4 regions of the Streptomyces sp. NPDC039423 genome follow, and region 1 is predicted to be linked to each of the others. Evidence: riboswitches for the same ligand, from Rfam matches in the RefSeq annotation. Region 1 holds a riboswitch; each other region holds the start of a gene.
The links. Region 1 has a riboswitch for cyclic di-AMP ahead of ACZ7LK_RS27025 (M23 family metallopeptidase). Riboswitches for the same ligand answer to the same signal wherever they lie in the genome.
Positions count from the first base shown of each region.

Region 2: it holds a riboswitch for cyclic di-AMP, as region 1 does, so the genes downstream of both, ACZ7LK_RS20295 (transglycosylase family protein) here and ACZ7LK_RS27025 (M23 family metallopeptidase) in region 1, are expected to answer to the same signal.
Region 3: it holds a riboswitch for cyclic di-AMP, as region 1 does, so the genes downstream of both, ACZ7LK_RS16795 (C40 family peptidase) here and ACZ7LK_RS27025 (M23 family metallopeptidase) in region 1, are expected to answer to the same signal.
Region 4: it holds a riboswitch for cyclic di-AMP, as region 1 does, so the genes downstream of both, ACZ7LK_RS15790 (LysM peptidoglycan-binding domain-containing protein) here and ACZ7LK_RS27025 (M23 family metallopeptidase) in region 1, are expected to answer to the same signal.

Region 1 is NZ_JBVKAH010000010.1:14,274-21,718, reverse strand. Features, by position in the region: gene ACZ7LK_RS27045 (FG-GAP-like repeat-containing protein) at 1-507, shown strand, start outside; tRNA gene ACZ7LK_RS27040 (tRNA-Lys) at 693-765, shown strand; gene ACZ7LK_RS27035 (alpha/beta fold hydrolase) at 888-1,727, opposite strand; tRNA gene ACZ7LK_RS27030 (tRNA-Met) at 1,872-1,945, shown strand; cyclic di-AMP (ydaO/yuaA leader) riboswitch at 2,286-2,420, shown strand; gene ACZ7LK_RS27025 (M23 family metallopeptidase) at 2,432-3,541, shown strand; gene ACZ7LK_RS27020 (aldo/keto reductase) at 3,671-4,615, shown strand; gene ACZ7LK_RS27015 (PrsW family intramembrane metalloprotease) at 4,699-6,024, opposite strand; gene trmB (tRNA (guanosine(46)-N7)-methyltransferase TrmB) at 6,145-6,915, opposite strand; gene lhgO (L-2-hydroxyglutarate oxidase) at 6,985-7,445, opposite strand, start outside.
Region 2 is NZ_JBVKAH010000006.1:101,202-108,646, forward strand. Features, by position in the region: gene ACZ7LK_RS20275 (Ppx/GppA phosphatase family protein) at 1-972, opposite strand, end outside; gene ACZ7LK_RS20280 (DUF501 domain-containing protein) at 969-1,505, opposite strand; gene ACZ7LK_RS20285 (FtsB family cell division protein) at 1,520-1,990, opposite strand; gene eno (phosphopyruvate hydratase) at 2,097-3,383, opposite strand; gene ACZ7LK_RS20295 (transglycosylase family protein) at 3,692-4,396, opposite strand; cyclic di-AMP (ydaO/yuaA leader) riboswitch at 4,400-4,574, opposite strand; gene ACZ7LK_RS20300 (transglycosylase family protein) at 4,835-5,749, opposite strand; gene ACZ7LK_RS20305 (cytochrome P450 family protein) at 5,930-7,183, opposite strand; gene ACZ7LK_RS20310 (nucleoside triphosphate pyrophosphohydrolase) at 7,202-7,445, opposite strand, start outside.
Region 3 is NZ_JBVKAH010000004.1:588,962-596,406, forward strand. Features, by position in the region: gene ACZ7LK_RS16785 (ATP-dependent Clp protease proteolytic subunit) at 33-641, shown strand; gene ACZ7LK_RS16790 (hypothetical protein) at 645-962, shown strand; cyclic di-AMP (ydaO/yuaA leader) riboswitch at 1,291-1,463, shown strand; gene ACZ7LK_RS16795 (C40 family peptidase) at 1,468-1,944, shown strand; gene ACZ7LK_RS16800 (DUF6328 family protein) at 1,986-2,615, shown strand; gene ACZ7LK_RS16805 (ATP-binding protein) at 2,506-2,934, opposite strand; gene ACZ7LK_RS16810 (helix-turn-helix domain-containing protein) at 3,162-4,028, shown strand; gene ACZ7LK_RS16815 (DUF397 domain-containing protein) at 4,044-4,262, shown strand; gene ACZ7LK_RS16820 (8-amino-7-oxononanoate synthase) at 4,246-5,433, opposite strand; gene bioB (biotin synthase BioB) at 5,577-6,773, shown strand; gene ACZ7LK_RS16830 (adenosylmethionine--8-amino-7-oxononanoate transaminase) at 6,766-7,445, shown strand, end outside.
Region 4 is NZ_JBVKAH010000004.1:354,581-362,025, reverse strand. Features, by position in the region: gene ACZ7LK_RS15800 (polyamine aminopropyltransferase) at 1-1,056, shown strand, start outside; gene ACZ7LK_RS15795 (hypothetical protein) at 1,085-1,249, opposite strand; gene ACZ7LK_RS15790 (LysM peptidoglycan-binding domain-containing protein) at 1,404-2,192, opposite strand; cyclic di-AMP (ydaO/yuaA leader) riboswitch at 2,196-2,364, opposite strand; gene ACZ7LK_RS15785 (SpoIIE family protein phosphatase) at 2,988-5,801, opposite strand; gene ACZ7LK_RS15780 (S1 family peptidase) at 5,987-7,102, shown strand; gene ACZ7LK_RS15775 (hypothetical protein) at 7,327-7,445, opposite strand, start outside.

The DNA.
Region 1 (7,445 bases):
TACACCTCGCTGGGCACGACCTGGGCGCAGTTCAACGTGCTGACGTCACCCGGCGACCTGACCGGCGACGGCCGGGCGGACCTGGTGGCGCGTCAGACGACCACGGGTGACCTGTACCTGTACGCGGACGACGGCGCCGGCAAGCTCAAGGCGCGGGGCCGGATCGCGACGAACTGGAAGGGCTACCGGGCCGTGTTCGGCGCCGGCGACCTGAACGGCGACGGGGCCGGCGACCTGCTGGCGGTGGACGGCGCCAACTCCCTCTGGCGGTTCGACGGCACCGCGGCCGGCACGGTGAAGGCGCGCGTCCTGGTGTTCGGCGGCAACTGGGCCACCGGCCGTAACGCCTTCGTGGGCGTCGGCGACCTGAACAAGGACGGCAAGCCGGACCTGGTCTCCCGCAACGCCGCCGGTGACCTGCTGCGCAACAGCGGCAACGGGGCCGGGTCGTTCGGCTCCACGGTCAGGATCGGTACCGGCTGGCAGGGCTACAAGGGCCTGTTCTAGGTCGTGTCCGGCAGGGCCCGTACGGCGCGTGTTCTCCGTGCCGTACGGGCCCTGCCGTGTCGTACGGGGCGGGGCGCGGGGCGGTGGGGCGGGAGGGCCGCCGGGGCGGCGCGACGGCGCCGGTTCCCCCGATACCCGATCGGACGGCGGGCGCCATGGGGCTATGCTCAGGGGTGACTCGTCGAGGGCCGTTAGCTCAATTGGCAGAGCAGCGGACTTTTAATCCGTTGGTTGTGGGTTCGAGTCCCACACGGCCTACGCACTCGGCCCCGGTCCGGAGATCCTCCGGACCGGGGCCGTCGTCGTTCCCGGGCCCGCGGGCCGGTGCGTGTCCGGGCGGGCGCACCGGCCGGGCGGCTCGTCCGCGGTGCCCCGGCCGGTCAGGACAGGAACGCCGCCGCCGTCGCGGTGAATTGGGCGGGGTCGTCGAGCCAGGGGAAGTGCCCGGCTCCCGGCTGGACGCGGAGGTCGGCGTCCGGGAACAGGGCGGCGTAGGCGGCCATGGCGCCGGGCGGGGCGGCCACGTCGAACTCGCCGGCGAGGACCAGCACCGGTGAGGTCCGGCGGGCGAACGCGGCACGGACGGTGTCCGGGGCGAAGGCGCCTTCGGAGGCGTGGACCCGCGCGGCCTCGTCGTTGCGCTGTTCGTCACCGGCGGCGTGGTGGGCCCGCGCGGCCGCGTCCCAGCGGCCGTAGGTGAACGGCGCCATGGCCCGCCACGAGTCGGCGGTCCCCCTTCCGGCGACGATCGCCTCCAGCGCCGCGTACGCCGCCGGGAACCACGGCTCGTCCCGGCGCCGTGCCGCCGTGGCGAGACGCGCGTCGCCGGTGATGGGGACGTCCACGGCCAGCACGCTCGGCGTGACCAGCGCGAGCCTGCCGACGCGCCCGGGGTGGCGGGTCAGGTACAGCGCCGCCAGGTTGGCCCCGGCCGAGTGGGCGAGCAGGTCCATCCGCTCCAGGCCGAGGTGGCGCCGGAGGGCCTCCACGTCGTCGACGAGCCGGTCGCACCGGTAGGAGCCGGGGTCGGCGGGCACGTCCGAGCGCCCGGTGCCCCGGAGGTCCGGCATGACCAGCCGGCGGTGGGCGGTGAGGCCGCCGAGGTCACCGAGGTAGGCGGAGGCCTGCATCGGGCCGCCGGGCAGGCAGATCAGTGGGGTGCCGGCTCCGGACACGCGGTAGGCCAGCGTGGTGCCGTCGTCGGCGGTGAAGGAAGACATGGACGTGACCATGTCACCCCTGTCGGAGGGCGGCAACGAGGTTCCGGTGGGAGGGCGCCCGGGGGTGTTTCGTCCTCTCCGGGCGGCTACCAGCGATATTGGTTAGGGATCGTGCGCCGGATGGCGTAAGGTGGTGTTCACCGACGCGGGGTGGAGCAGCTCGGTAGCTCGCTGGGCTCATAACCCAGAGGTCGCAGGTTCAAATCCTGTCCCCGCTACTGAAGGCGAAGGCCCGGTGCATTGCGCACCGGGCCTTCGTCGTGCCCGGCCCTTTCCCGTGGCGCCTTTCCCGGGACGTGTGCACCCGTTCGCTCCGTGGGCACGCTGCGTAGTCGGTGGGTGTCGCAGCGCGGATGACGTGACGGTCCGTCAGTATCAGTGTGGTCGGTGCATGTTTCTGAGGCATGGTCAACTCGCCCGTATGTGCCCGGTTGTCGTCCGGTATATCCGGGGGCCGGGCGGTTAATGATCAGTAGGAACAGCTTGGAATCCGGAGCCCCCGTCTATTAACGTTCGATAACGCAGCGCGGTCGTCCCAGTCGTCGCAAGAGACGGCACCGCGCGCGTGCGCCGAATTCCGCAAGGGAACCGGGGAACCACCACCTTGGGGTGAATCGGGCCGAAGTGGGCCCGTAGGAGACCTTCCTGCTCCGAACCCGTCAGCTAACCCGGTAGGCGAGAAGGAAGGAAAGGAGTGCGCCTCCGTGGCGTCCAACAGGCCTGCCCCCGAAGCTCCATACGGCTCTCCCGCCTCGTTCCAGTCTTCGGGTATCCCGGACGCCGCACCCGTAAACGGGCAGTGGGAGGAATGGAACCCCACCGAGGAGACCGTCCGCCCCGTCCGGGGCCGGCACCGGGTGGCCAAGCAGCGCGGCGGACTCGCCCGTAGCTCCACCGTCCTCGGTGTCGGCGTGATCGCGGCGGTCGGCGCGGGCGGCATGGCCACCGCGCAGGACAAGCCGGCGGTCTCCATATCCCTGCCGGACGTCATCACCGACCACCTGCCGGACGCCGAGTCCCTGCCCGGCATCGGCTCGCTGATGTCCGACGACTCCGGATCCGGCGAGGACCGCCACGACGACGGGGCGCTCACCACCGCCTCCCTCACCACCCCCGCCGCCGACGCGGACGGGAGCGGCGGCGCGGACGCCGGCGAGGCGCTGCGCGCCCGCATCCTCCAGCAGGCCGAGCAGCAGCAGGCCACCGCCGACGCCGAGGCGAAGGCCGCCGCCGAGGCCGCCGCGGCCGAGCAGGCGGCCGCCGAGGCGAAGGCGCAGCAGACCGCCGCCGAGAAGCAGGCCGCCGAGGAGAAGGCGAAGGCAGAGGCCGAGGCGGAGGCCGAGGCGGAGGCCGCCGCGAAGGCGAAGGCGGCCGAGGCGGCCGCGGAGGCGGCCCGGCTGGCCGAGCAGGCCGCGAGCTGGTCCCTGCCGACCTCCTCGTACACCATCACCTCGACCTTCGGTCAGGCCGGCAGCATGTGGTCCTCCGGCTACCACACGGGCCTCGACCTCGCCGCTCCCACCGGCACGCCCGCCAAGGCCGTCCACAGCGGCACCGTGAAGTCGGCCGGCTGGTCGGGCTCGTACGGCTACCGCATCGTCCTGGAGCTGGAGGACGGCACGGAGGTCTGGTACTGCCACCTGTCGTCGATGACGGTCGGCGCCGGGCAGCAGGTCGGCACCGGCGAGACCATCGGCCGGGTCGGCGCCACCGGCAACGTGACCGGACCGCACCTGCACCTGGAGGTGCACACCGCGGGCGGCGAGGGCATCGACCCCATGGCGTGGCTGCGGGACAAGGGCCTCACCGTCTGACCCGTCCGAGCGCTCGCTCCGGACCACCCGTCCCCGGCAGCCCTGGCGGCGACCCCCCGACGCCAGGGCTGCCGGTTTCGTGGCCGAACACCCGGAATATCCCGTCCGGCCGCCGCGTTGATCCACGCCATGACCTCTCTGCGCACCCTGGGCACGTCCGACCTCCACGTCTTCCCCCTCGCCCTCGGCGGCAACGTCTTCGGCTGGACCGCCGACGAGGCGCAGTCCTTCGCCGTCCTCGACGCGTATGCGGCGGCGGGCGGCAACTTCGTCGACACGGCCGACAGCTACTCGGCGTGGGCCGCGGGCAACGAGGGCGGCGAGTCCGAGGCCGTCATCGGCAGGTGGATGGCCGCGCGCGGCAACAGGTCCGACATCGTCGTCGCCACCAAGGTCGGCGCCCACCCGGACTTCAAGGGACTCGGCGCCACGAACATCAAGGCCGCGGCCGAGGAGTCGCTGCGCCGCCTCGGCACGGACCACATCGACCTGTACTACACGCACTTCGACGACCCGTCCGTGCCGGTCGAGGAGATCGTCACCGCCCTCGACCAACTGGTGCGGGACGGCAAGGTACGCGCCGTCGGCGCCTCCAACATCTCCGCCGAGCGCCTCCGGGCCTCGCTGGACTTCGCCGAGCGTGAGGGCCTGGCGAAGTACGTCGCGCTTCAGCCGCACTACAACCTGGTCTCCCGCGACACCTACGAGGGCGCTCTCCAGGACACCGCCGAGCGCGCCGGCCTCGGTGCCGTGCCGTACTTCGCGCTCGCCTCCGGCTTCCTCACCGGCAAGTACCGGCCGGGCGCCCGGGTGGACAGCGCGCGGGCGGGCAGCGCGGCCAAGCACCTGGACGGCGAGCGCGGGCGCGAAGTCCTCGCCGCGCTGGACGCGGTCGCGGCGGCCCGGGGCGCCGAGATCGCCACCGTCGCCCTGGCGTGGCTCGCCGCCCGCCCGACCGTCACCGCGCCGCTCGCCTCGGCCCGTACGGTCGAGCAGCTACCCGCCCTGCTGGCGGTCGCCGAGCTGGAGCTCACCCCCGACGAGCTGGCGACGCTGACCGCCGCTTCGGCTTGACGGCCGCCTCGGCCTGACGGGCCGCGCCCCGCCGCCGCGCCTCGGCCTGACCGCTGCCTCGGCCTGACGGCCGGCGGGCGGGGTCAGAAGCGGTACGGGTTGTAGCCGCCGTAGTCGAGGTGCGGGGGTGGCGTCCACACCCGGCCGGTGGCCTGCGCGGCGTACGTGAGCGCCGGTCCGGCGACCTCCTTGCGCTGCCACAGGTGGTGCAGCAGCTCCTGCTCCCGGGCCGCGAAGTCCGCGCCCACCGCGCCCCGGCGGGCCCGGTGGCGGAGGAACGCCAGGGACGTGGCGAACGCCTCGTACTCGCCGACCGCGCGGGCCGCCGCCGGGCCGAAGCAGCGCGCCGCGTACCCGCGCGCCAGCCCGCGCGCCCGCATTGAGGAGAGCGCGAGCGGTTCGGCGGGGGAGAGCCAGCCCGCCGCCGCGTACGCCGGGAGCTCGCCGGACACCGTGCGCAGCTCGCGCTGGCGCGACCAGATCGCCAGCCACGTCAGCAGTCCGAACGCGGGCAGCATGAACGCCCCGTACACCGCGTAGAACCCCCACGGCCCGTACGCCGCCGACCCGTTCCACAGCGCGTGCATGCCCATCGCCAGGGCCAGCCCCAGCAGCGGCAGCGCCACGCGGCGGATCCTCCGGCGGCGCGCGGTGAGCGCGGCGATGCCGAAACCGATGCCGGTGAGCACGGTGAACAGCGGGTGGGCGAACGGGGACATCACGATCCGCACGAAGAAGGTCGCGGCCGTGACCGACGCGAAGCCGGACGTCCCGAACTCCTGGTCCTCGCCGAAGGCGTTGCCGAGGTACAGGATGTTCTCGGTGAAGGCGAAGCCGGTGGCGGTGAACCCGGCGATGACCACGCCGTCGACGATCCCGGTGAAGTCCCGTCTGCGGAAGACGAAGACCAGCAGCACGGCGGCGGCCTTCGCGCTCTCCTCCACGACCGGCGCTATGACGGTCGCGCCGAGCGTGTCGGCGGAGGCGGGGTCGGCGGTGGCGGTGGCTATCCAGCGGGTCGCGAAGGTGTTGGCGACGATGGCGACGAGTGCCGCGGCGCACGCCCCCCACGCGAAGGAGAACAGCAGGTTCTTCCACGGACCCGGCTCGACCCGGTCGAGCCAGCGGAACGCGGCCATGAGGAGCGGAACGGGCAGCAGGGCGAGGCCGAGCCCGACCAGGAAGCCCTCCGTGCCGGTCTGCTCCCGGACCAGCGCGAGGATCACCAGCCCGCACAGGGCGAGCACGATGACCACCGCGGAAGCCCGCACCACCTTGCTGCGCCAGAACGCGCGGCGGGGCTTGTAGCGCCAGCGGGCACGCTCCGGCACGGCGTCGAACGACGGTCGTGGTTCGTACGCCGGGACGGCCGGATACGGCGAGTGGGCTTGCGCAGGCGAAGGGGACACGTGATCGACCCTAACGACCGCCACCGACAGTCCGCGACGACATCGGCCACGGCCTGGACGCCACACCGTCCGGGCGTCAGGCCCGGGTGCTCGCGCCGTCCGGTGCGGCGCGGCGCGCGGTCAGGTTTGCGCCCGGGCGAACAGCAGGTCGTGCACCACGTGCCCCTTGTCCAGGCCCTGGCCCTCGAAACGGGTCAGCGGCCGGAAGGCGGGGCGCGGCGCGTACCCCCCGTCGGGCATGGTGTTCTCGAAGTCGGGGTGGGCCGTCAGCACGTCCAGCATCTGCTCGGCGTACGGCTCCCAGTCGGTGGCGCAGTGCAGTACGGCACCGGGCTTCATCCGGGTGGCGACCAGGCCGAGGAACTCGGGCTGGATCAGCCGGCGCTTGTGGTGCCGCTTCTTGGGCCAGGGGTCGGGGAAGTAGACGCGTACGCCGTCGAGGGCGTCCGGAACCAGCATCTCGCGCAGCAGGATGATCGCGTCGCCGTTGGCCACCCGTACGTTCGTCAGGCCCGCCTTCTCGGCGAGGGACAGCAGGTTGCCCTGGCCGGGCGTGTGCACGTCCACCGCGAGGATGCCGGTCGACGGATCGTCGGCGGCCATCTGCGCGGTGGCCTCACCCATGCCGAAGCCGATCTCCAGCACGACCGGGAGCCCGCCGAACATCTCGTCCAGGTCGAGCGTGCGCTGCCCGTCGATGTCCAGCCCCCAGGCGCCCCACAGCCGCCGCAGCGCGTCGCCCTGCCCGGGCGTGACGCGGCTGCGCCGGGGCTGGAAGCTGCGGATCCGCCGCTCGAAGTGCGACCCGGCGGGGTCGGGCGCGGGGCCCTCGGGGAAGCGGGGCTCGCCCTTGGGTCGGCGGGGGACGGCGGTTTCACGGGACTCAGACACAATGCCCCGATTCTACGGCGCCCCCGGGGCGCGCCGCCCCGGCCGGCGGCCCACCGGCGGCCGCCGGGGTCACCCCAGGTGCGTCAGGGCCCGCCGGGCGACCTCGCGGCCGATCGGCAGGGACGCCGTCGCCGCGGGGGACGGGGCGTTCAGCACGTGGACCGTCCGCGGGGCCTCGCGGATCAGGAAGTCGTCGACCAGGGTCCCGTCCCGCAGCACCGCCTGGGCGCGGACGCCCGCCGGGGCGCGGTGGAGGTCCCCGGGCTCGACCGCCGGGAGCAGCCGCCGCACCGCCGTCGTGAACGCCCGCTTGGACACCGACCGGTGCACCTCCCCCGCCCCGTACCGCCAGTGGCGGCGGGCGATCCGCCAGGAGCCCGGCCACGCCAGGGTCCCGGCCAGCTCGCCCGGCCGGACGACGGACCAGCGGTACCCCTCGCGGGCCGACGCGGGCACCGCGTTCGGCCCGACGTGGACGCCCCCGTCGATCCCGCGCGTCAGGTGCACGCCCAGGAACGGGAACGCCGGGT
Region 2 (7,445 bases), on a different contig from region 1:
TCCGTCCAGGATGTCGTGTTCGGAGACGACCACCTCGCGCGCCCCGGTGCGCTCCATGACGGCCAGCAGGACCAGTGCCCCGGAGGCGATGACGTCCACCCGGCCGGGGTGGATCACCGGGATCGCGGCCCGCTCGTCGTGCGTCGCGGCCAGCAGCCGCGCCGTGACCTCGGCGACCTGCTCGTAGGAGATGCGCGACCGGTGGATCGCCGCCGAGTCGTACGCGGTCAGCCCCAGCGCGACGGCCGCGACCGTCGTGACCGAACCGGCCAGCCCGACGAGCGTGTCCGCCTCCCGCAGCGGGACGGTCTCCTCGGCCAGGTCCAGGGCCGCCTCGACGTCCGCCCGGATCGCCGCCACCTCGGCCTCGGAGACCGGATCGCCCTGCACATGACGCTCGGTCAGGCGGACGCAGCCGATGTCGACCGAGCGCGCCGCGCGGGCGTGCGAGGTGCCGACCACGAACTCGGTCGAGCCACCGCCGATGTCGACGACCAGGTACTCACCCGAGCCGGAGCCCGTGCCCGAGCCGGCGCCCGTGCCCGAGCCGGAGCCCGTGCCGGCACCGGCGCCCGTGCCCGCCGTATCCCGGGTCAGCTCCCTGGTCGCCCCGGTGAAGGAGAACTCCGCCTCCTGGTCACCGGTGATGACCTCCGGCTCCACCCCGAGGACGTCCAGCACGCCCCGCACGAAGTCGTCGCGGTTCTCGGCGTCGCGCGAGGCCGAGGTCGCCACGAACCGCAGCCGCTCCGCCCCGTACTCCTTGATGACGGCGGCGTACTCGCGGCAGGCGGCGAAGGTCCGCTCCAGCGCCTCGGGCGCGAGCCGGCCCGTCCGGTCCACGCCCTGGCCGAGCCGGACGATCGTCATCCGGCGGTCCAGGTCGGTAACCTCGCCGGTCGCGGGGTCCACGTCGGCCACCAGGAGGCGGATGGAGTTCGTCCCGCAGTCGATGGCGGCGACGCGGGTCATGCGCCGGCCTCCTCGTCCTGGCGGCCCGTCACGCACGGCCCCTTGGCCCACCACTCCGGCAGCATCGCCAGGGCCTCGTCACCCAGCGGGTTCACGCCCGGTCCGGCGGCCAGCGAGTGGCCGACGAGCACGTGCAGGCACTTCACCCGGTCCGGCATGCCGCCGGCGCTGGGGAAGCCCTCCAGGACCTCGATGGCGTCACGGCGGGCGATGTAGTCCTCGTGCGCGGCGCGGTAGGCGGCGGCCAGCTCCGGGTCGGACTGGAGCCGTTCGGTCATCTCCTTCATGACGCCGTTCGCCTCCAGCGTGCCGATCGCGGAGGCCGCGCGCGGGCAGGTGAGGTAGTACGTCGTCGGGAACGGCGTGCCGTCGGGGAGCCGGGGCGCGGTCTCCACCACGTCGGGGTTGCCGCACGGGCAGCGGTGCGCGATGGCGCGCAGGCCGCGCGGCGGGCGGCCGAGCTGTTCCTCGAACGCCGCGACGTCCGCCTCGGTGGGCTCGGTGCGTTCGGTCTGCGGAGGGGGCGTTTCCATGCCTGCCTTGGGTTCTACTCGCGGTCGGTGCGGTCGGCGGTGTCCACGCCGTCCCAGAGATTGGAGTACCAGGGGCGGTCGGCCGCGCCCTGGTCGTCGCGGCGCTGGCGCACCGCGTCGGGGTCGATGACCGTGTAGCCGGTCTCCCCCGGGAGTACGTAGTGCAGGTGCTCGCGCGCGAGGCGCCTGACGTACGCGTCGTCCTGGAGCCGCGCCTTCTCGTCGCGGAGCCGTTCGACGCGCTCGCTCGCCTCGGCCGCCAGCCGTTCCTGGTCGGCGATCTCGGCGCGCTGCGAGACCCACTGGCGCATCGGGTAGGCCAGCGCCACCACCAGGGAGCAGACGACCAGCGCCAGGAAGGCCGCGCGGCCGGTGAGCCGGGAGCGGCGGGCCTGGCGCCGGGTCTGGGAGCGGTAGACACGGGCGGCGGTCTGCTCGCCGAGCAGCCGCAGCCTGGTCGCGGTGGAGAACCGGTCCCGGGCCATCTGTCTACCCGCCTCCCCTTGCCCGTTACGTACGTACGTCCCCGGACACGGTACGGGACCGTGGCCGGGGACGTACGGAGGCCGAGCTGGTGGCCGGCCCGTGGGCTCAGCCCTTGAAGCGCGGGAAGGCGCTGCGGCCCGCGTACACGGCGGCGTCGTCGAGGATCTCCTCGATGCGCAGGAGCTGGTTGTACTTGGCGACGCGCTCGGAGCGGGCCGGGGCGCCGGTCTTGATCTGGCCGCAGTTGGTGGCGACGGCCAGGTCGGCGATGGTGACGTCCTCGGTCTCGCCGGAGCGGTGCGACATCATGCACTTGAAGCCGTTGCGCTGGGCCATCTCGACGGCGTCCAGGGTCTCGGTCAGCGAGCCGATCTGGTTGACCTTGACCAGCAGGGCGTTGGCGGCGCCCTCCTCGATGCCGCGCGCCAGGCGCTCGGGGTTGGTGACGAACAGGTCGTCACCGACGAGCTGGACGCGGGCGCCGAGCTTCTCGGTGATGACCTTCCAGCCCTCCCAGTCGTCCTCGAACAGCGGGTCCTCGATGGAGACCAGCGGGTACGCGTCCACGAGCTCGGCGTAGTAGTCCGTCATCTCGGCGGCCGAGCGGGACTTGCCCTCGAACTCGTACGAGCCGTCCTTGTAGAACTCGGAGGCGGCGACGTCGAGCGCCAGGGCGATGTCCTTGCCCGGGGCGTAGCCGGCCTGCTTGATGGCCTCGAGGATGAGGTCGAGGGCGGCGCGGTTGGAGTCGAGGTTCGGGGCGAAGCCGCCCTCGTCGCCCAGACCCGTGGAGAGGCCCTTCTCCTTCAGGACCTTCTTCAGGGTGTGGTAGACCTCGGCGCCCCAGCGCAGGGCCTCGGAGAAGGACTCCGCGCCGATGGGGGCGATCATGAACTCCTGGATGTCCACGTTGGAGTCGGCGTGCGAGCCGCCGTTCAGGATGTTCATCATCGGAACGGGCAGCAGGTGCGCGTTCGGGCCGCCCAGGTAGCGGAACAGCGGGAGGTCGGACGCCTCGGAGGCGGCGTGCGCCACGGCGAGGGAGACGCCGAGGATGGCGTTGGCGCCGAGCGAGGACTTGTCCGGGGTGGCGTCCAGGTCGAACATCGCCTGGTCGATCAGCCGCTGCTCGGTGGCGTCGTAGCCGACGAGCTCCGGGCCGATCTGCTCGATGACGGCGAGGACGGCCTTCTCGACACCCTTGCCGAGGTAGCGGTCCTTGTCACCGTCGCGGAGCTCGAGGGCCTCGAACGCTCCGGTGGAGGCACCGGACGGGACGGCAGCACGGCCGGTGCTGCCGTCGTCGAGGCCGACCTCGACCTCGACCGTGGGGTTGCCTCGGGAGTCCAGGATTTCCCGGGCTACGACGACGTCGATGGACGGCACGAGCATCTCCTTCTGGGATGTGACGCAAAATGTGACGCATGCGGTGCAGGGTCTCTTCGGCCTTGCGGCAAGAGCCTAACCGGCCCGGGAGCCGTGACCAGCCGACGCCCGCCTCCTGGGACGAAAAAGGGCTCACGAGGCCGCTTCACGGACATAACGCCACGAAACTTACCGACGAGTAGTTCGCGTGTGCGGGGGGTCGCTCAAGCGCGCGACCGCACGTGTGCGCGGAGCCGCTCAGGCGCGCGAACGGGAAGACCCCGGCCCGGCACGCACGGGGGAAGGGGCGCGCCGGACCGGGGTGGTGTGCGGGGTCAGCTCAGGTGGAGCTGCTGACCCGGGTAGATCAGGTCGGCGTCGTCGACGATGTCCTTGTTCAGCTCGAAGAGCTTCTCCCAGCCACCGGAGACCTTCTTCTCGGCGGCGATGGTGCTGAGGGTGTCGCCGGCCTTCACCTTGTACTCGCCGTCACCCTTCTCGACCTTCTTGCCGGTCGGGGTGGTGACGGTCTTCTTGGACTCGGCCTTCGGCGCGGCCTCGGCCTTGGGCGCGGCCTTCGGCGCGGTGCGCTTCTCGCTGCGCGTGGTGGGCTGCTCGGCCTCGCGCTCCTGCTGCGGCTGGGCCTGCTCGGCGCCGCCGTCGTAGGAGGCGCCGGACAGACCGACGCCGCAGCTCGGCCAGGCACCCTTGCCCTGGCTGGCGAGGACCTTCTCGGCGATCTCGATCTGCTGGGACTTCGAGGCCTGGTCGGCGGTCGAGGCGTAGGCGGTGCCGCCGTACGCGGCCCAGGTGGACGCCGAGAACTGGAGGCCGCCGTAGTAGCCGTTGCCGGTGTTGATGGACCAGTCGCCGCCGGACTCGCACTGGGCGACCTTGTCCCACTCGGCGGAGGTGGCCGCCGAGGCGGAGGTGGCGCCCAGCAGCGGGGCGGCGACGGCGACGCCGGTGATGCCGGCGAACGCGGCGAATCGGGCGGCCTTGGAGGGGCGACGGTGCTTGGCCTTGCCGGAGAACAGCATGGGACATCTCCTCACCGACGCCTGCGAGGTGAGCTGTCGGGTTCGGGCGTGAGCTGCCCGGCCGCGCGGCACCGTGGTGCGCGCGGCTTCACCCCAAGCCGTCCCCGTGCCATGTCTCCATGGCCGGGCCCGGCACGTACCTTGGGTCCCCCGCTCCTGCCTCCGGCGCGTGAAGCGACGACTGTTCCCAACGGCCGGCGGCAGGATTCGGCGTTCCGGTCGATGGGGCCCGCGGTGGCGAGCGGTCACGACCGTAGACACAGACCTTCCCGAAGTTCAAAGACGGACATCGGGGTCAATCCGCCCTTATGCGACGGCCCTTGACGGGCGTTTACGCAGGTGAAGGGCGGATTGTGCGGTTCCGTCGCTCCCGGAACGCCGATCGGTGTGAAGAGATTCATGTCTCACTTACACAGAAGCGGACATAGGGGCGGATACCTACGGCTGATCGGCCGTCAGCTCCAGGCTCTGACCGGGGACGATGAGGTCCGGGTCGGCACCGACGGTGTCCTGGTTGGCCTCGTAGAGGGCCGGCCAGCCGCCGGGGACCTTCTGCTCCTCCGCGATGTCGGAGAGGTTGTCCCCGGGGCGGACGGTGTACGCGCCGGGCGCGACGCTGCCCGGGTCGCGTGTCGCCCCGTCACCGCGCGAGGGATGCCCGTCCGTTTCGCGCCCCGTGGCCGAATCGCCGGTCCCGTCGGGGCCGGTGGCCTCCAGGCCGCCGTCACCCGCCGTGGCACCCGGGACGGGCGGGGCGGTGGGGTCGGCCGGGGCGGTGGGGTCGGCCGGAGCGGCCGGCTCCGTCACCGGAGTCTCCTCCTTGGCGGCCTCGCCCCGGTGCTTGCCGGTGCCCGGGGCCGGGCTCGCCGGCGCGCCGGGCGCCGACGGGGCGGGCTCGGCGGGCAGCGGGGTCCCGGCCGGCTTCGACGGCGTGGGCTTCGCGGGCGCGGCCGGATCCTCCAGCGTCTCGGCCGGGTCGGGCGCGTCCGTCGTCCCGGGGGCCGCCGGGGCGGCCGTCGTGGGGTCGGTGGCGGTCGCCTCGGCGGCGCCGCCCAGGCCCGCGATGGGGGCGCAGGTCTCCCACGCCCTCACTCCGGTCGCGGCGTAGACCTTTTCGGCGACCAGGATCTGCTCGCTGCGGCTGGCGAGGTCGGGGCGGGCGGCGTGGGCGAGGCCGCCGTACGACTCCCAGGTCTCCTGCGACATCTGGAGGCCGCCGTAGAAACCGTTGCCGAGGTCGGCGCTCCACATGCCGCCGGACTCGCACTCGGCCACCCGGTCCCAGGTGGCGGCGTCGGCCGCCGACGCGGAACCCGCGCCGAGCAGCGGGAGCGCGATGGCGGATCCGGTCACCCCTGCCGCGACGACGATGGCGGGGGCTTGACGGGGTCGTCGGTGCCGGCCGTTCCCGGAGCGCATGCGGTGCTGCCTTTCGCGTGACTGCTGAGGTGACGGTGAACGTAGCGGCATTCGAACGTCAGTCACAAGTCGATGCACCGGAGATTACGCGAAGATCACAGAAATGACGGACCGTCAGCCGCGGGACGGGACGAACGGGGTGAACTCCACCGGAAGCGTGCGCAGTCCACGCATGATGAGCCCGCCCCGCCACCGCAAATCGGCCGGATCCACCGCAAGCCGGAGGTCGGGCAACCGGGTCAGCAGCGTCGCCAGCGCGGTCTGCCCCTCCAGCCGCGCGAGCGGCGCGCCGAGGCAGTAGTGGATGCCGTGCCCGTACCCGAGGTGCTGGTTGTCCCGCCGCGCCAGGTCGAGCGTGTCCGGCTCGGCGAACCGCTCCGGGTCCCGGTCCGCCGCGGCGAGGACGACGAGCACCGGGTCGCCCGCGCCGATCCGCTCCCCGCCGATGGTCAGCGGCTCGGTCGCGAACCGCCAGGTGGCCAGCTCCACCGGCCCGTCGTGGCGCAGCAGTTCCTCGACGCCGGTCTCCAGCAGCCCCCGCTCACCTGCGGCGAGGGACGCCTGGAGGCGCTCGCGCTGGACGGGGTTGCGGAGCAGCGAGTGGACCCCGTTGCCGATGAGGTTCACGGTGGTCTCGAAGCCCGCGAAGAGGAGGATGAACGCCATCGCGGCGGCCTCGTTCTCGGTGAGGTGCTCGCCGTGGTCGGAGGCCTTGATGAGCCCCGAGATCAGGTCGTCCCCCGGGTTCTCGCGCTTGCGGTGGATCAGCTCCGCGAGGTACCCGCGCATCTTCTTCACCGACCGGGCGACCCCGCCGCGCGGCCCGCCGCCGTGCCGGATCATCATCCCGGCCCAGTCGCGGAAGTCGTCCTGGTCCTCGCGGGGCACGCCCAGCATGTCGCAAATGGCATAGATGGGGAGCGGGAAGGCGAACTCATGGATGAGGTCCGCGCTCCCCTTTGTAGCGAAATTGTCGATCAACCGGTCCGTGAGCTCCTGCACACGCGGCGCGAACTCCGCCACGCGCCGGGGCGTGAAGGCCTTCGACACCAGCCGGCGCAGCCGGGTGTGGTCCGGCGGGTCGATGTTGAGCAGATGCGTCATCAGCTCGGCCTTGCGCTCGCCCGGGATGCCGGTCTTGCCCTTGGCGTGCTCGGGCTCGTCGTGGTGCGCGGGGTTCTTGCTCAGCCGCTGGTCGGCCAGCGCCTGCCGCGCGTCCGCGTACCGCGTCACCAGCCACGCCTCCACCCCGCTGGGCAGCCTGGTGCGGTGGACGGGCGCGTGCTCCCGGAGCCAGGCGTACGCGGGGTACGGGTCGGTGGCGAACTCCCAGGTGAAGAGTTCGGGCGGGGTGTTCGGGTCGGTCACGCCCCCGACGTTAACCCGTCAGGAGCCCTGCCCCTCCGCCGCGCGGATGGCGTCCCGGTAGGCGCGGCCCGCGGCGCGCAGGGCCGCCTCCGGGTCGACGCCCTCGGCCTCCGCCCGTACGGCGAGGGCCAGCAGCTCGTAGCCGATGCCGTCACCGGACGGGAGGGCGACGTCCAGACCGGCGTTGCGGACCCGGCTCGCGAGCTTGGCCGCCAGGGCGAGGCCCGGCTGGCCGAGCGGGACGCCGTCCGTCACCGACGCG
Region 3 (7,445 bases), on a different contig from region 1:
TACATTTTTTACGGCGACAGAGGAGGCATGTCATGAGCCGCACGGCGCGGTACGTCCTGCCCGGCTTCACCGAGCGCACCAGCTCCGGCACCCGCACGGTCGACCCGTACTCCAAGCTGCTGGAGGAGCGGATCGTCTTCCTCGGCACACCCCTCGACGACACCGCGGCCAACGACGTCGTCGCCCAGTTCCTGTACCTCGAGTACGCCGCGCCCGACCGGGACATCTCGCTCTACATCAACTCCCCCGGCGGTCCGATGGAGGCCATGACGGCCGTCTACGACACCATGCGGGCGGTGCGCTGCGACGTGGAGACGACCTGCATCGGGCAGGCGGCGTCGACCGCCGCCGCCCTGCTCGCCGCCGGCACCCCCGGCAAGCGCCTGACCCTGCCGGGGGCGCGCGTCGTGATCCGACAGCCGTCCCTGGACGAGCCGCTGCACGGACAGCCGTCCGACCTGGACGTCCACGCCCGCGAGTTGCTGCGCCGGCGCGACCTGCTGGCCGGCGTCCTGGCCCGGCACAGCGGCCGGGACCGCGAGCGGGTGGACGCCGACCTGGAGCGCGACACGGTCCTCGACGCCGCCGGGGCCGTGGCGTACGGCCTGGTCGACCACGTCGTCGCGCGCCGCCGGGGCTGAGCGGTGCTGCCCCCGGAGCCCCCGCCCCTGCCCGCCCTCACCCGGGCCGAATGCGCGTTCGTCGACGGGTGGCTCGAGGTCGTCGACCTGCTGGGCCGGATCAATCCGGCGCGCGCCACCCACACCTATGGCGCCCTGCGCGCGGCGCAGGCCCTGGTCGGGCGCGCGACGGCGCTCCGTGACGCCCTGGCGTCGATGCACGAGCGCGGCGAGAGCGACGTGCATGCCCACACGCTGGCGCGGGCGCTGCGGGTGCTTGACGGCGAACGGCGCGCGAGTCGCGTGACGGTGCCTCACAATCGAGGCGTGGGACCGATGTAGCTCTCCCCCGAATGGGCTCAGGAGTACGAGAAACGCTCCCCCGTTCAGCGTACGCAACCGGACGAATTCTGTACGGCACGAGTTGCGCACCGACGCTACACGTCTGGCGGAATATCACGTTCCGGCCCTGGTACGGGGATCGTCGACGTCTCACCGCCGGGCGCCAAATCCCCCCTGTCCACCCGAATGGATCAGTCGTGAGGAGCCTCACAAACGGCCGTTTCGACTCGGAATTTCCCCTCGACATGGGTCAAGATCCCTCACGACGACAAGCCCCCGCCACCGCGGCGGGGCGGTCCGGGCGGACGCCGAGTCCTGCCGCCGCCCGGATGACTGGTCGACAGGAGTGGATCGGCAGGAGTGGAGGACCCAAGCAGTACGGGTGACCGAACGATGTTCGTCGCATCGGTCGCCCTTGGGGTGAAGCCGCGTCAGCGGCCGGGCAACTTCGCCAGTCCGAACCCGACAGGTCATCCTTCACAGGCGGCTGACGAAGGGTTGCGCAATGACCGCGCAGATTCATGTCCCGTCTCTGCTGTCCCGGGCCGGTGCCGTCTCGGCACTCGCCCTCGCCGCCGTCGGCGGCCCGGCACTGGTGCCCGGCGGTGTGTCCGAGGCCCAGGCCGCCCCGGCACACGCGACCAAGGCGCTGAACATCGCCGCGTCCAAGAAGGGCGCACCGTACGCGTACGGAGCGACGGGCCCGTCCCGGTTCGACTGCTCCGGACTGACGCTGTACTCGTACAAGAAGGCCGGCAAGTCACTGCCGCGCACGGCGCAGCAGCAGTACAACAAGACCCGCCACATCTCCGCCTCCAGCAGGGTGAAGGGCGACCTGGTCTTCTTCCACCGTGGCAGCAGCGTCTACCACGTGGGCATCTACGCGGGTAACAACAAGATCTGGCACTCACCGAAGTCGGGATCGGTGGTGAAGCTGGACAAGATCTGGTCGAAGTCGGTCTGGTACGGACGCGTCCGCTGACGCTCCGGGCATGACCCGCGGCGCGGGGGTACTCGTCCGGAATGTCCGGCGAGAGCCCCCGCACCGCGCGCAACGAGACGCCCCTGGAGCGCGCCGACCGCAACTTCGCCGAGCTGCTCCAGGAACTGCGCGTCACCCAGACCGGCGTCCAGATCCTGTTCGCCTTCCTGCTCACCCTGGCGTTCACCCCCCGCTTCACCTCGCTGGACTCCTACCAGCGGGGGCTGTACGTGGTGACGCTGCTGCTCTCCGTGGTCGCCGCGGCGCTGCTGACCGCCCCCGCCGCGCTGCACCGCACGCTGTTCCAGCAGGGCGCCAAAATCCGCATCGTGGCCGTGTCGTCCCGGCTGGCCCGGATCGGGCTCGCGGTGCTGGCGCTGGCGCTCACCTGCTCAGTGTCGCTGGTGGTGGACGTGGTGCACGGCCGGCCCGAGGGCCTGGCGGCCGGCGCCTTCACCCTGGCGGTGTGCGCCGGGCTGTGGGGGCTCCTCCCCCACCTCGTGCGGCGCCGGCTCGGCGAGCGGCCGCCGCCGGAGCGGCCACCGGGGAACCGCACGCGGGTCAGGTCACCGGGACCGTCCAGGGGAGGGCGATCCACACGGTCTTGCCGCCCTCGGCGGTCGGGGTCACGGACAGGCGGCCACCGCACTCGGCGGCGAGCCAGCGGATGATGACCATGCCCCGGCCGTTGTCCTGCTGCACGGCCGCCGGGAGCCGGCGGGGCCAGCGCGGGTGGCTGTCGGTGACCCCGATGCGCAGTTGCTCGTCGCGTTCCAGCCTCACGTCCACCGTGAAGGTCGGCGACTGACCGAAGGTGTGCTGGACGGCGTTGGTGGCGAGCTCCGAGACGATGAGCCGTACCGTGTCGGCGGTCTCGGCCTCGCCCGGCAGGCCCCATTCCTCGAGGACGTCCGCCACGTACCTCCGGGCGGCGGAGACCGAGGCGGGAGCGCTCGGCAGAGTGACGGATGCTTCCTGATGGTCTGCCATGGCGACGCCGTCCCTTTCCCACCGGGGCCGGACTCCGACACGTACCGGATGTTCGGTGAGCTCGGCCTCGGATTGTGCTTCGCGCCAGACTGCCACTCAGGTAGCCCCTGTTGGGGCCGATCCACCAAGATATGCATATATCTGTCGCCCGAAGCGGTGAACTCTGCCCCTGAAGGCCGGATTTGGGCGGCAAACTGATGGGTTGCCCGACGTCGGGAGGAACGGTCATGCGGGGCACGCGGCACGGACCGGCGGTGCGCAGGCGCAAGCTCGGCGAGGAGTTGCGCGCCCTGCGGCTGGCCGCCGACCTGACCAGCCGGGAGGCGGCGCGGCTGGTGGACTGGCACCAGTCGAAGGTGAGCCGCATCGAGACCGGCACCAGCGGGGTCACGGGCCCGGACGTGGCGCGGCTGCTCGACGCCTACGGGGTGCGCGAGCCGCGGCGGCGGGCCCTGCTGGAGGCGCTGGCGGGAGCGGCGGACGGCGGCGGTGCGGGCTGGTGGCACGCCTACCGGGGTGTGCTGCCGCCGCCGTACCAGGACTTCATCAGCCTGGAGGCGCAGGCCTGTGTGGCGCGCACCCTGGAGACGTCGGTCGTGCCCGGCCTGCTCCAGACGGCCGACTACGCGCGGGCGGTGACCCGGGCGGCGCTGGAGGGGGCGCCGCCGGAGACGGTCGAGTCGCTGGTGCGGGTGCGGATCGCCCGGCAGGAGGTGCTGCGCGCCGATCCCCCGCTGCGGCTGGAGGCGGTGCTCGACGAGGCGGTGCTGCACAGGCGGGTGGGCGGTCCGGGGGTGATGCGGGAGCAGTTACGGCGGTTGCGGGAGTGGGCGCGGTCGCCCCAGGTGCGGCTCCAGGTCCTGCCGTTCGCCGGGGGCGCGTACGTCGGACTCTCCGGCCCTTTCGTTATTTTCTCCTTTCCGCACATTTCTGATCTGGACGTGGTTGCTCTTGACCACCTGACGAGTAGCCTCTATCTCGAACGCACGGAAGACCTCGAGGCGTACGGCGCCGCCTTCCGCAGCATGCAGGCGTGCGCCCTGTCACCCGAGGACTCGTCGGACCTCATCGCCGGGATCGGTGACGGCGCGTAGGGAGAGGCACCCCCCATGTCTGCTCACCCCGCACACCACGACGCCCCGCGCTGGCGGCGCAGCAGCCGCAGCGTCGGCATGAACAACTGCGTCGAGGCCGCCCGCCTCGACACCGCGCGGCTCGCCGTCCGCGACTCGAAGGACACCACCAGGCCGCCGCTGCGGTTCTCCGCGGCGGCCTGGACGTCCTTCGTCACCTCGCTCAAGGGATCCCCTCTCACGGGGTCCGGCTGACCGCGCCGTCCGGGGCGGTACGGAGGATCGTCGCGACCGCCTCGTCGATCTGACGCTCCGTCAAGTCGGCGCGGGCGGTGAGCCGGAGGCGCGAGATGCCGTCCGGCACCGACGGCGGCCGGAAGCAGCCCACCGCGAGCCCCTCGGCCCGGCAGTCGGCCGCCCACCGCACGGCCCGCTCGGGTGAGGGGGCGCGTACGGAGACGACGGCGGCGTCCGGCCGCACGGCCGTCAGGCCCGCGGCCGTCAGCCGGGCGTGGAGGGTGGCCGCCACCGTCCGCGCCCGGCCGGCCAGCCCCGGTTCGGCGCGCAAGTGCCGCAGGCTCGCCAGCGCCGCCCCCGCGGCGGCCGGGGCGAGGCCCGTGTCGAAGATGAAGGTCCGGGCGGCGTTGACCAGGTGGTCGACGACCCGGGCCGGACCGAGGACGGCCCCGCCCTGGCTGCCCAGGGACTTGGAGAGCGTGAGCGTGGCGACCACGTCCGGGGCGCCCGCGAGCCCCGCCGCGTGCAGCGCGCCGCGCCCGCCCTCGCCCAGCACGCCCAGCCCGTGGGCGTCGTCGACGACCAGCGCGGCGCCGTGCGCCCGGCACACCGCCGCGTGGCCGGCCAGCGGCGCCGCGTCCCCGTCGACGGAGAAGACCGAGTCGGTGACCACGAGCGCCCGCCGTCCCGGGTGGGCGGCCAGGGTCTTGCCGACCGCCTCGGGGTCGGCGTGCGGGACGACCTCGGTGTCGGCGCGCGAGAGCCGGCAGCCGTCCACGATCGAGGCGTGGTTGCCCGCGTCCGAGACGATCAGCGAGCCACGGGCGCTCAGCGCGGTGAGGGCGGCGAGGTTGGCCGCGTACCCGGAGGAGAACACCAGCGCGGCCTCGAAGCCGCAGAACGCGGCCAGCTCCCGCTCCAGCTCGGCGTGCAGCTCGGTGGTGCCCGTCACCAGCCGCGAACCGGTGGCGCCCGCGCCCCAGCGGCGGGCCGCCCCGGCGGCCGCCGCGGTGATGTCCGGGTGGTGGGTCAGCCCGAGGTAGTCGTTGCTCGCCAGGTCCAGGACGTCCGGCACGGCCGGTCGCGGGCGGAGCGTACGGACCAGACCGGCGTCCGCGCGGCGGCGTGCCTCGGCGTCGGTCCAGTCGAAGGGCGAGTCGAACGGCGAGTCGAACGGAGCCTGGGGCATGTCTGGGTCCCTTTTGTAGACAGCGAACAGACCCTAATGGTGGTGGGGTGGCGCCGGAGTGTGGTTATACACACACTCGAAACCGAGTCTCCTGTGGAGTTCCTCCTTGGCCCGGGGCCGTGCCGTAGGCCAGGATCAGCGTCATGGACCTGCTGAACACGCTGGTGGAGAAGGGGCTTCGGCGCGAGCTGCCGACCCGCGAAGAAGCGCTCGCCGTCCTGGCGACCTCGGACGACGAGCTGCTGGATGTGGTCGCCGCGGCCGGGAAGGTACGCCGTCAGTGGTTCGGGCGGCGGGTGAAACTCAACTACCTGGTCAACCTCAAGTCCGGTCTGTGCCCCGAGGACTGCTCGTACTGTTCGCAGCGCCTGGGCTCGAAGGCGGAGATCCTCAAGTACACCTGGCTGAAGCCGGAGGAGGCGTCGAAGGCCGCCGCCGCGGGCGTCGCCGGCGGTGCCAAGCGGGTCTGCCTGGTGGCCAGCGGCCGCGGCCCCACAGACCGGGACGTCGACCGGGTCTCCAAGACCATCGAGGCGATCAAGGAGGAGAACGAGGGCGTCGAGGTCTGCGCGTGCCTCGGGCTGCTCTCGGACGGCCAGGCGGAGCGGCTGCGGTCGGCGGGGGCCGACGCGTACAACCACAACCTCAACACGTCCGAGGGGACGTACGGGGACATCACGACCACGCACACCTACGCGGACCGTGTGGACACCGTGCAGAAGGCGCACGCCGCGGGGCTGTCCGCCTGCTCCGGACTGATCGCGGGCATGGGCGAGAGCGACGAGGACCTGGTCGACGTGGTCTTCGCGCTGCGCGAGCTGGACCCGGACTCGGTGCCGGTGAACTTCCTCATCCCCTTCGAGGGCACGCCGCTGGCCAAGGAGTGGAACCTCACGCCCCAGCGGGCGCTGCGGATCCTGGCGATGGTCCGGTTCGTCTGCCCGGACGTGGAGGTCCGGCTGGCGGGCGGGCGCGAGGTGCATCTGCGCACGCTTCAGCCCCTGGCCCTGCACCTGGCCAACTCGATCTTCCTGGGCGACTACCTCACCAGCGAGGGGCAGGCCGGCAAGGCGGACCTGGAGATGATCGCGGACGCCGGTTTCGAGGTGGAGGGCACGGACACCACCACGCTGCCCGAGCACCGGTCGGACGCCGCGTCCTGCGGATCCGGCGGCGGCTGCGGTTCGGGTTCGGTGTGCTCCTCCGAGGAGTCCGCCCCCGCGACCGCCGCGACCGCCCCGGCCACCGCCGCCGGCACCGCCACCGCCGACCAGGCCCGCACGGACCTGGTGGCCGTGCGGCGCCGGGGCGCCGGCACCGACCTGGCGCCCAATGCCTGAGTTCGCCCCGGCCGAACTGATCGCCCTCGACCGGGCCCACGTGTGGCACCCGTACAGCCCCATGCCGGGCCGTACGGACCCGCTGGTGGTCGAGTCCGCCTCCGGGGTCCGGCTGCGGCTGGCCGAACCGGCGTACGGGCACGACGAGCTGGTCGACGGCATGTCGTCCTGGTGGTCGGCCGTCCACGGCTACAACCACCCGGTCCTCAACGAGGCGGCGCGTGGCCAGCTCGACCGGATGAGCCACGTGATGTTCGGCGGGCTCACCCACGAGCCCGCCGTGCGGCTGGCCACCCGGCTGGTGGAGATCACCCCCGAGCCGCTGCGGCACGTCTTCCTCTGCGACTCGGGCTCGGTGGCGGTCGAGGTCGCGATCAAGATGTGCCTCCAGTACTGGCGCTCCGTGGGCCGGCCCGCCAAGCGGCGCCTGTTCACCTGGCGCGGCGGGTACCACGGCGACACCTGGCAGCCGATGTCGGTGTGCGATCCCGAGGGCGGGATGCACGAGCTGTGGTCCGGCGCGCTGCCCCGGCAGGTCTTCGTGGGCCCGCCGCCGGCGGAGTACGAGGAGTCGTACGCCGACCGGCTGCGGTCGGAGATCGAACGGCACGCGGACGAGCTGGCCGCGGTCGTCGTCGAGCCATTGGTCCAGGGCGCGGGCGGGATGCGGTT
Region 4 (7,445 bases), on a different contig from region 1:
TTCGGCCAGCTCAAGGGCGCGCTGGTGGTGGGCGGCGTCAACGCCGTCGCCGGTGTCGTCGTGGTGCTGTGGATCTTCCGCCGCGAAACCCGCCCGATGGTGCGCAACGGGCTGCTGGCCGGCGCGGGCGGCGTCCTCGCCGTCCTCGCCACGGTGTACGTCCTGGCCGACGACATCGAGGTCACGGCACGCCAGCAGCTCTACCGCGACCCCATCGTGCACGCCGAGACCACGCCGTACCAGGACATCGTGGTCACCCGCTCCACCGCCTTCACCGGGCAGCCCGACACACGGCTGTTCCTCAACGGCGACCTCCAGTTCTCGTCCGTGGACGAGTACCGCTACCACGAGGCGCTGGTCCACCCCGCGCTCGCCGGGAAGCGCTCCTCCGTGCTGATCCTGGGCGGCGGAGACGCGCTGGCCCTCCGGGAGGTTTTGCGCTACGACGACGTGGACACCGTCACCCTCGTCGACCTCGACCCGGCCATGACACGGCTGGCCCGCACCTTCGCCCCGCTGCTCGACCTCAACCGGCACGCGCTGTCCGACCCGCGCGTCACCGTCGTCAACGCCGACGCCTTCAACTGGCTGCGGGACGCCACCCGGCGCTACGACGCCGTCCTCATCGACTTCCCGGACCCGGACACCGCCGCCCTCGCCAAGCTGTACAGCGTCGAGTTCTACCACCTGCTGGGCCGCGTCCTGACCCCCGACAGCCGCGTCATGGTCCAGGGCGGGTCGCCGTTCTTCGCGCCCAAGTCGTACTGGTCCATCGCCGCCACCATCGGGAAGGCCGGCTACGCGACCACCCCCTACCAGGTCGACGTCCCCAGCTTCGGCAACTGGGGCTTCGTCCTCGCCACCCCCGGCGCCGACGGCCCGCCCCCGAAGCTGCGCCTCGCGGCCGACGCCCCGCCGCTGCGCTTCCTCGACGACGACGTCCTCGCGGCCGCCACCGTCTTCCCCGTCGACCGGCGCCCCCAGGACGTCCGCGCCAGCACTCTGATGGACCCGGCGGTGCTGGAGTACACCCGCCACGAGTGGCAGAACTACTGAGCGTGCCCGCCCGTGAGGGCGGCAGGGGTCAGCCGCGGCGGGGGCGCTGGCAGGCCGGGCAGGGCCGGTCGTGGCCCTGGGCGTCGATCACGGTGCCCCATTCGCCGCAGTCGTGGCAGTTCCGGGCCAGGGTGATGTCGATGCGGAGGGCGGGGGCGGGGGCGGGAGCGGTCGGGTCGGCTTCGTGGGCCATGCGGGAAAACTCCTCGTACAACGCGGTATGCGTAAGTTTGCACGATTTGGCATGGTTATGCAATGCCGGTGCGGTGGTGCGGTGGTTCCCGGGCGGAAACGCCGGCGGGGCCGGCCGCGAGGGTGCGGCCGGCCCCGGTGCGGGAGCGGGAGGATCAGTACGGGCCGTTGACGTTGTCGATCGAGCCGTACCGGTCGGCCGCGTAGTTGCAGGCGGCGGTGATGTTGGCGACCGGGTCGTAGAGGTCGGTCGAGGTGCCCGGCACGTGGTAGGCCTCGAAGGTCGGGGCGATCACCTGGAGGAGGCCCTTGGAGGGCGTTCCGGCCAGGGCGTTGGAGTCCCAGTTGTTGATCGCGAGCGGGTTGCCCGAGGACTCGCGCATGATGTTGCGGTGGATGCCCTCGTACGTGCCGGGGATGCCGTGCTGGGCCATGATGTCCAGCGCCTCGCGGATCCAGCCGTCCAGGTTGTCCGGGTAGGACACGGCCTTGGCGGCGGCCGGGGCGGCCTGGCGTACGGCGGACCGGTCGGCGCGCTCGGGGGCGGCGGAGGGGCGCGCGGCCGCGGCCTTGCCGGCGATGGTCAGCTTCAGGCCGGGGCGGATCAGGGACGGGTCGGCACCGATGGCCTTGCGGTTGTCGTCGTAGAGCTTCTTCCAGCCGCCGCTCACCCCCTGCTCCCGCGCGATCTTGGACAGGGAGTCGCCCGCGACGACGGCGTACGTGACGGTGCCGGCCTTCTTGGCGGCGGTCGTGGCGGCCGGCGCGGCGGACACGGCGGTGGTGACCGCGTGCACGGCGCTGGGCGCCGCGCTCGGTGCCGCCTCGGCGGCCGTGGCACCGATCATCGGCAGCGCGAGCGCCGCGCCACCCGTGCCCGCGGCCAGGAGGCGGCGTGCGAGCGGGCTGTTCTTGGCACGACGGTGCTTACCCTTTGCGGGCATGGCGAAATTCCTCTCCGTCGCCTGCGAGGTGAGCTGTCGGGTTCGGACGGGAGATGTCCGGCCGTGGTATTCACCACGACTTCACCCCGAGCCGTTCCGGTGTGATCCGGGCCGGCGGCTTACCTGGGTCCCCCGCTCCTGCCGTTGGTCCGTGAGTGGGTGGGGTTACCGGACGGCGGCAGGATTCGGCGGTCCATCCGGATTGAGGGGACCGTAAGCGAGAGAGGCCGCACGGAACAAGGCTGGAATTCCACACGCGCGGTTACCGCCGTGAAGTGGTGGACCGTCAACTTCGCAGTTCCCATACGGAAATACGGGCATGTGCGAGGGCTCGTGGAGGCAGGGCGCGGTGATGCTTATCACGCGGACCTCGGAAGGGCGACAAGTCGCCTATGTATGGCTGGACATGGGCACATGCCGCGTTACCGGCTTAGAGCCCATCGCGGGGTAAATGGGGCGTAAGGCTGCCGACTGGGCGGGTGATCGCCGGTCACTCGCGAGGAGCGCCGGGCGCGAACCACGGATGGCCGCCCCGATCGACACTCCCGTGGATCCCCGGGAACGAGCGGCATCGGCCCCCTTCCCACATTCACGCCTCGCGAAAGCAAGGCGGAGACGGGCCGAGTCCTGTCGACGGCGTCCGGAGCGGACGCGGCTTCTTTCCTGCGGCGGTCCGGTCGTCCATTGATCCACGCGTACCGGCCGGCCCGTGGTAACGCCGCGATCATTCAGGAATTCGGCGCCGGCGGGAAAGGAGCAAAACGGCCCTCGTCCATTCGGCGGGAATGGATCACTTCACCAGGAGATGTCGTCCAGCATCAGCTCCACCGGCTGCCGGGGCCCCGCGGACGGGGACTGCTCGGTCCACATGACCTTCCCGGTCGGGGTGTACCGGGTGCCCCACCGTTCGGCGAACTGGGAGACCAGGAACAGTCCCCGCCCACCTTCGTCGGTGGTGGCCGCGCGCCGCAGGTGGGGGGAGGTGCTGCTGCCGTCCGACACCTCGCAGACCAGCCGGCGCTCGTACAGCATCCGCACGCGGATGGGCTCCGAGCCGTACCGGATGGCGTTGGTGATCAGCTCACTGAGCATCAGCTCGGTGGTGAACCCGATGTCCTCCAGTCCCCACTGCTCCAGCTTCCGGCCGCACGCGGCCCGGACGCCGGCGACGGCCGCCGGGTCGGCCGGCACGTCCCAGTCGGCGACCCTGGACGGGTCGAGCAGCGTGGTGCGGGCCACCAGCAGGGCGATGTCGTCGCGGCGGTGCGGCGGCAGCATGGCCCGGAACACGGCCTCGCAGGTCTCCTCGGGCGGCCGGCCGGGGTGACCGGACAGCGTCTCGTGCAGCTCCCGCAGACCGATGTCGACGTCCCGCCGCCGGTGCTCGATCAGGCCGTCGGTGTACAGGACGAGCTGGGTGCCCTCGGCGAGCCGGAGCTCGGCCGTCTCGAACGGCAGCCCGCCCAGCCCCAGGGGCGGGAAGACGGGCACCTCGGGGCAGTCCACGGTGCCGTCCGGGCGGATCAGCGCCGGGACGAAGTGCCCGGCGGTGGCCACGCTGCACCCGCCGGTCGCCGGGTCGTAGATCGCGTACAGGCAGGTGGCACCCGTGATGCCCTCCCCGTTGCCGTCCCCGCCCTCCTCCTGGTCGATGCGGGTGACCAGCTCGTCCAGATGGCCCAGCAGTTCGTCGGGCGGCAGGTCCAGCGCGGAGAAGTTGTGCACGGCGGTCCGCAGCCGGCCCATCGTGGCGGCGGCGTGCAGACCGTGGCCCACCACGTCGCCGACCACCAGGGCCACCCGGGCCCCCGGGAGCGGGATGACGTCGAACCAGTCGCCGCCCACCCCCGCCTGCGCGGGCAGGTAGCGGTACGCGATGTCCAGCGCGCTCTGCTCGGGCAGCACCCGCGGCAGCAGGCTCCGCTGGAGGGTGACCGCCATGGTGTGCTCGCGGGTGAAGCGCCGCGCGTTGTCGACGGCCACGGCGGCCCGGGCGGCCACCTCCTCCGCGAAGGCGAGGTCCTCCTCCTCGAACGGCTCGGCACGCTCCGAGCGCCAGAAGTTGGCCATCCCCAGCACCACCCCGCGTGCCTGCAACGGCACCGTGACCAGCGAGTGGATGCCGTACGCGAGGGCCTCGTCGGCCCCGGACGGGTCCTGCGCCCGCCAGCCGTGCGCCACGCTCAGGTCGGCCTCCAGCACCGCGTGCCCGGCCGCCAGCGCCGCCGCCATCGGCGTGGTCGGCACCGCGAACCGGACGAGGTCGCCCACCGGCTGGAGCGGGTGGTCCTCCCGGATCCCGCACACCGCGGTGCGCCGCATCTCGGTGTGCCCGCCCGACGGCTCCTCGCCCCGCAGCACCGGATCCAGCAGCTCCACCGTCACGAAGTCCGCGAACCCCGGGACCGTCACCTCCGACAGCTCCTCGGCGGTGCGTACCACATCCAGCGTCGTCCCGATCCGCACGCCCGCCTCGTACAGCAGCCTCAGCCGCTCCCGCGCGACCTCGGCCATCCCCGACACCGCGCGCAGCTCGGTGGTGTCGCGCAGCGTCGCGACCGTGCCGACCGCCCCGCCGTACGGGGCGGTCGGCCGGGTGTTGACCGCCAGCAGCCGGTCCCCGGCCAGGTGCACCTCGTCGGTCACGGCACGGCCCGAGGCCAGCAGCCCGGCGGTGCTCTCGTCCAGCCCGAGCGCCGTGACGGGGCGCCCCTCCGCGTCCGGCGGCAGCTCCAGGAGCCGGCGCGCCTCGTCGTTGGCCAGGGTCAGCCGGCCGTCGTCCCCGATGATGAGCACCCCTTCGCGCGCCGCGTGCAGAACGGCGTCGTGGTGTTCGTACATCCGGGTCATCTCGGTCGGCCCGAGCCCGTGCGTCTGGCGCCGCAGCCGCCTGCTGACCAGCGCCGAGCTGCCGACCGCCAGCACCAGCGCGGCACCGGCGGAGGCGAAGAGCACCGGGAGGTGCCGGTTGACGGAGTCCCCGACGTTCTCGATGGAGACCCCCGCGCTCACCAGGCCGGCCACCGACCCGTCGGGGGCGGTGACGGGCACGACCGCCCGGGCCGCGTCGTTCGGGGCACCTTCGAAGATCTCGGTGAACGCGGTCCCCGCCGTGGCGCGCTCGACGCCCTCGGCACGGACACCGATCAGCGAGCGTTCGTTGTCGGCGACGCGCGTCCCGTCGGGCCGCATCACGGAGATGAAGTCCACGCCGGAGCCGTTGCGTGCCCGCACCACCGCGGCCTGGAGCGCGGCGGTCGGATCGGCGGACCTCAGCGCATCGATCGTGCCCGGCGCGTCGGCGAAGGACTCGGCGGTGGCGAGCGAACGGTTCTGGGCGTCCTGCTCCCCGTCGTAGCGCGCCTGGAACGCCAGTCCCACCACCGCGGCCGTGATCAGCAGCACCGCCACCAGCACCTGGAGCAGCAGCACCTGACCGGCGACGCTGCGCACGCCCAGCAGGGACCGCATCCCCTCACCGGGCGGCCGTCCGGCCGCGCCGGGACGGGCCCTGCCCCGGGGCCGGTCCGGAGCGTCCGGAGCGTCCGGCGCGCGTCCCGGGACCGGGCGGCCCGACGCCCGCCTGGTCCGTCCGAGACGTCCGCTCATGAACCATTTCTAACACCGCTCCCTCATGCGCAGCGACCCACGGGCGCACGCCCGGCCCCCGTCGCCGTACCGGGAAAGCGGAGCCGGGGTGAACACATCCGCCGCGCCGCCCGTACCTAGGGGCGGACGCGTCCCCCGGCCGCCGTCGGCGACCGGAGTCCGAACCACCAGCAGGAGCAGCGGAGTTGAGTCACAGGCGCATACCCAAGCGAAAAGCCGTCCTGGCGGGAGCCGGGGCGGTCGGCATTGTCGCGGCGGCGATCCTGCTGCCCAACGCCAACGCCTCACAGTCCGGCCCCGCACCGGGGACGGCGACCGCCACGACCATGAGCGCCGCGTCCGCCGCACAGGTGGCCAGGCAACTGGGCCAGTCCCTCGGCGACTCGTACGCCGGGGCCTACTACGACAAGGCCGCGCGCCGGCTCGTCGTCAACGTGGCGGACGGCGACGGCACCGACAAGGCCGCGGTCGAGCGGGCGGGCGCGGTCGCCCGGGACGTGGAGCACAGCACCGGCGAGCTGACGGCGGCGACCCGGACGCTGTCCCGGAAGGCCGGCATCCCCGGGACGGCCTGGGCCCTCGACCCCCGGACGAACCAGGTCCTCGTCACCGCCGACCGCACGGTCACCGGTGAACGCTGGGACAAGCTGGAGTCCACGGTCGCCTCACTGGGCGAGGGCATGGCCCGCATCCAGAAGTCCAAGGGGGAGTTCAAGCCGTTCGTCGACGGCGGTGACGCCATCTTCGGCGGCGGCTCGCGCTGCTCGCTGGGGTTCAACGTGACCACCCAGGACGGCGCCAACGCCTTCCTCACCGCCGGTCACTGCACCGCCGCCTCCCAGCAGTGGGCCGACCAGAACGGCACGCCGCTCGGCTCGGTGCAGGAGAGCGTCTTCCCCGGCCAGGGCGACTTCGGCCTGGTCACGTACGACGACCCCAACGCGGAGGCGCCGAGCGCCGTCGACGTGGGCGGCGGCCGGAAGCTGGAGATCCGGCAGGCGGCCGAGGCGGCGGTCGGGCAGCAGGTCTTCCGGATGGGCAGCACCACGGGGCTGCGGGACGGGCAGGTCACGGGCCTGAACGCCACCGTGAACTACCCCGAGGGCACCGTCACCGGGCTCATCCAGACCAACGTGTGCGCCGAGCCCGGCGACAGCGGCGGCTCCCTCTTCACCCGGGAGGGCGACGCCATCGGCCTCACCTCGGGCGGCAGCGGCAACTGCGACGTGGGCGGTGAGACGTTCTTCCAGCCCGTGACGACCGCCCTCGCCGCGGTCGGCGCCCGCATCGGCAACGGCTGACCGCCGCACCGGTCGCCCGGGCGCCGCGCCCGGTCCCTCCCGGTCCGAACCGCCTCCCGGAGCCCTTGCCGGGCGTCCGGGGGCCTATGGGTACCGCCCCGGGGCCTCCCCCGGACGCCGGTGCGGGCCCATGGGCCGGGCGGCCGGGGGAGGGGCGGGTGCGTACCCGGGCGGTGGGGCCGTCCCTTCCGGCCCGGGGCGAGCCGCGCCCCGCCCGCCCGGGGTCAGGCCCCGGGAATGAGCAGCAGGGGGGTCCGGATCCTGGTGGGGGCCTCGCGGCGGGGTGGTGACGGGCGCCGGGGGGCGCCGCGTGCCACCAGGGCGAGCGCGGCCAGGGCGAGGG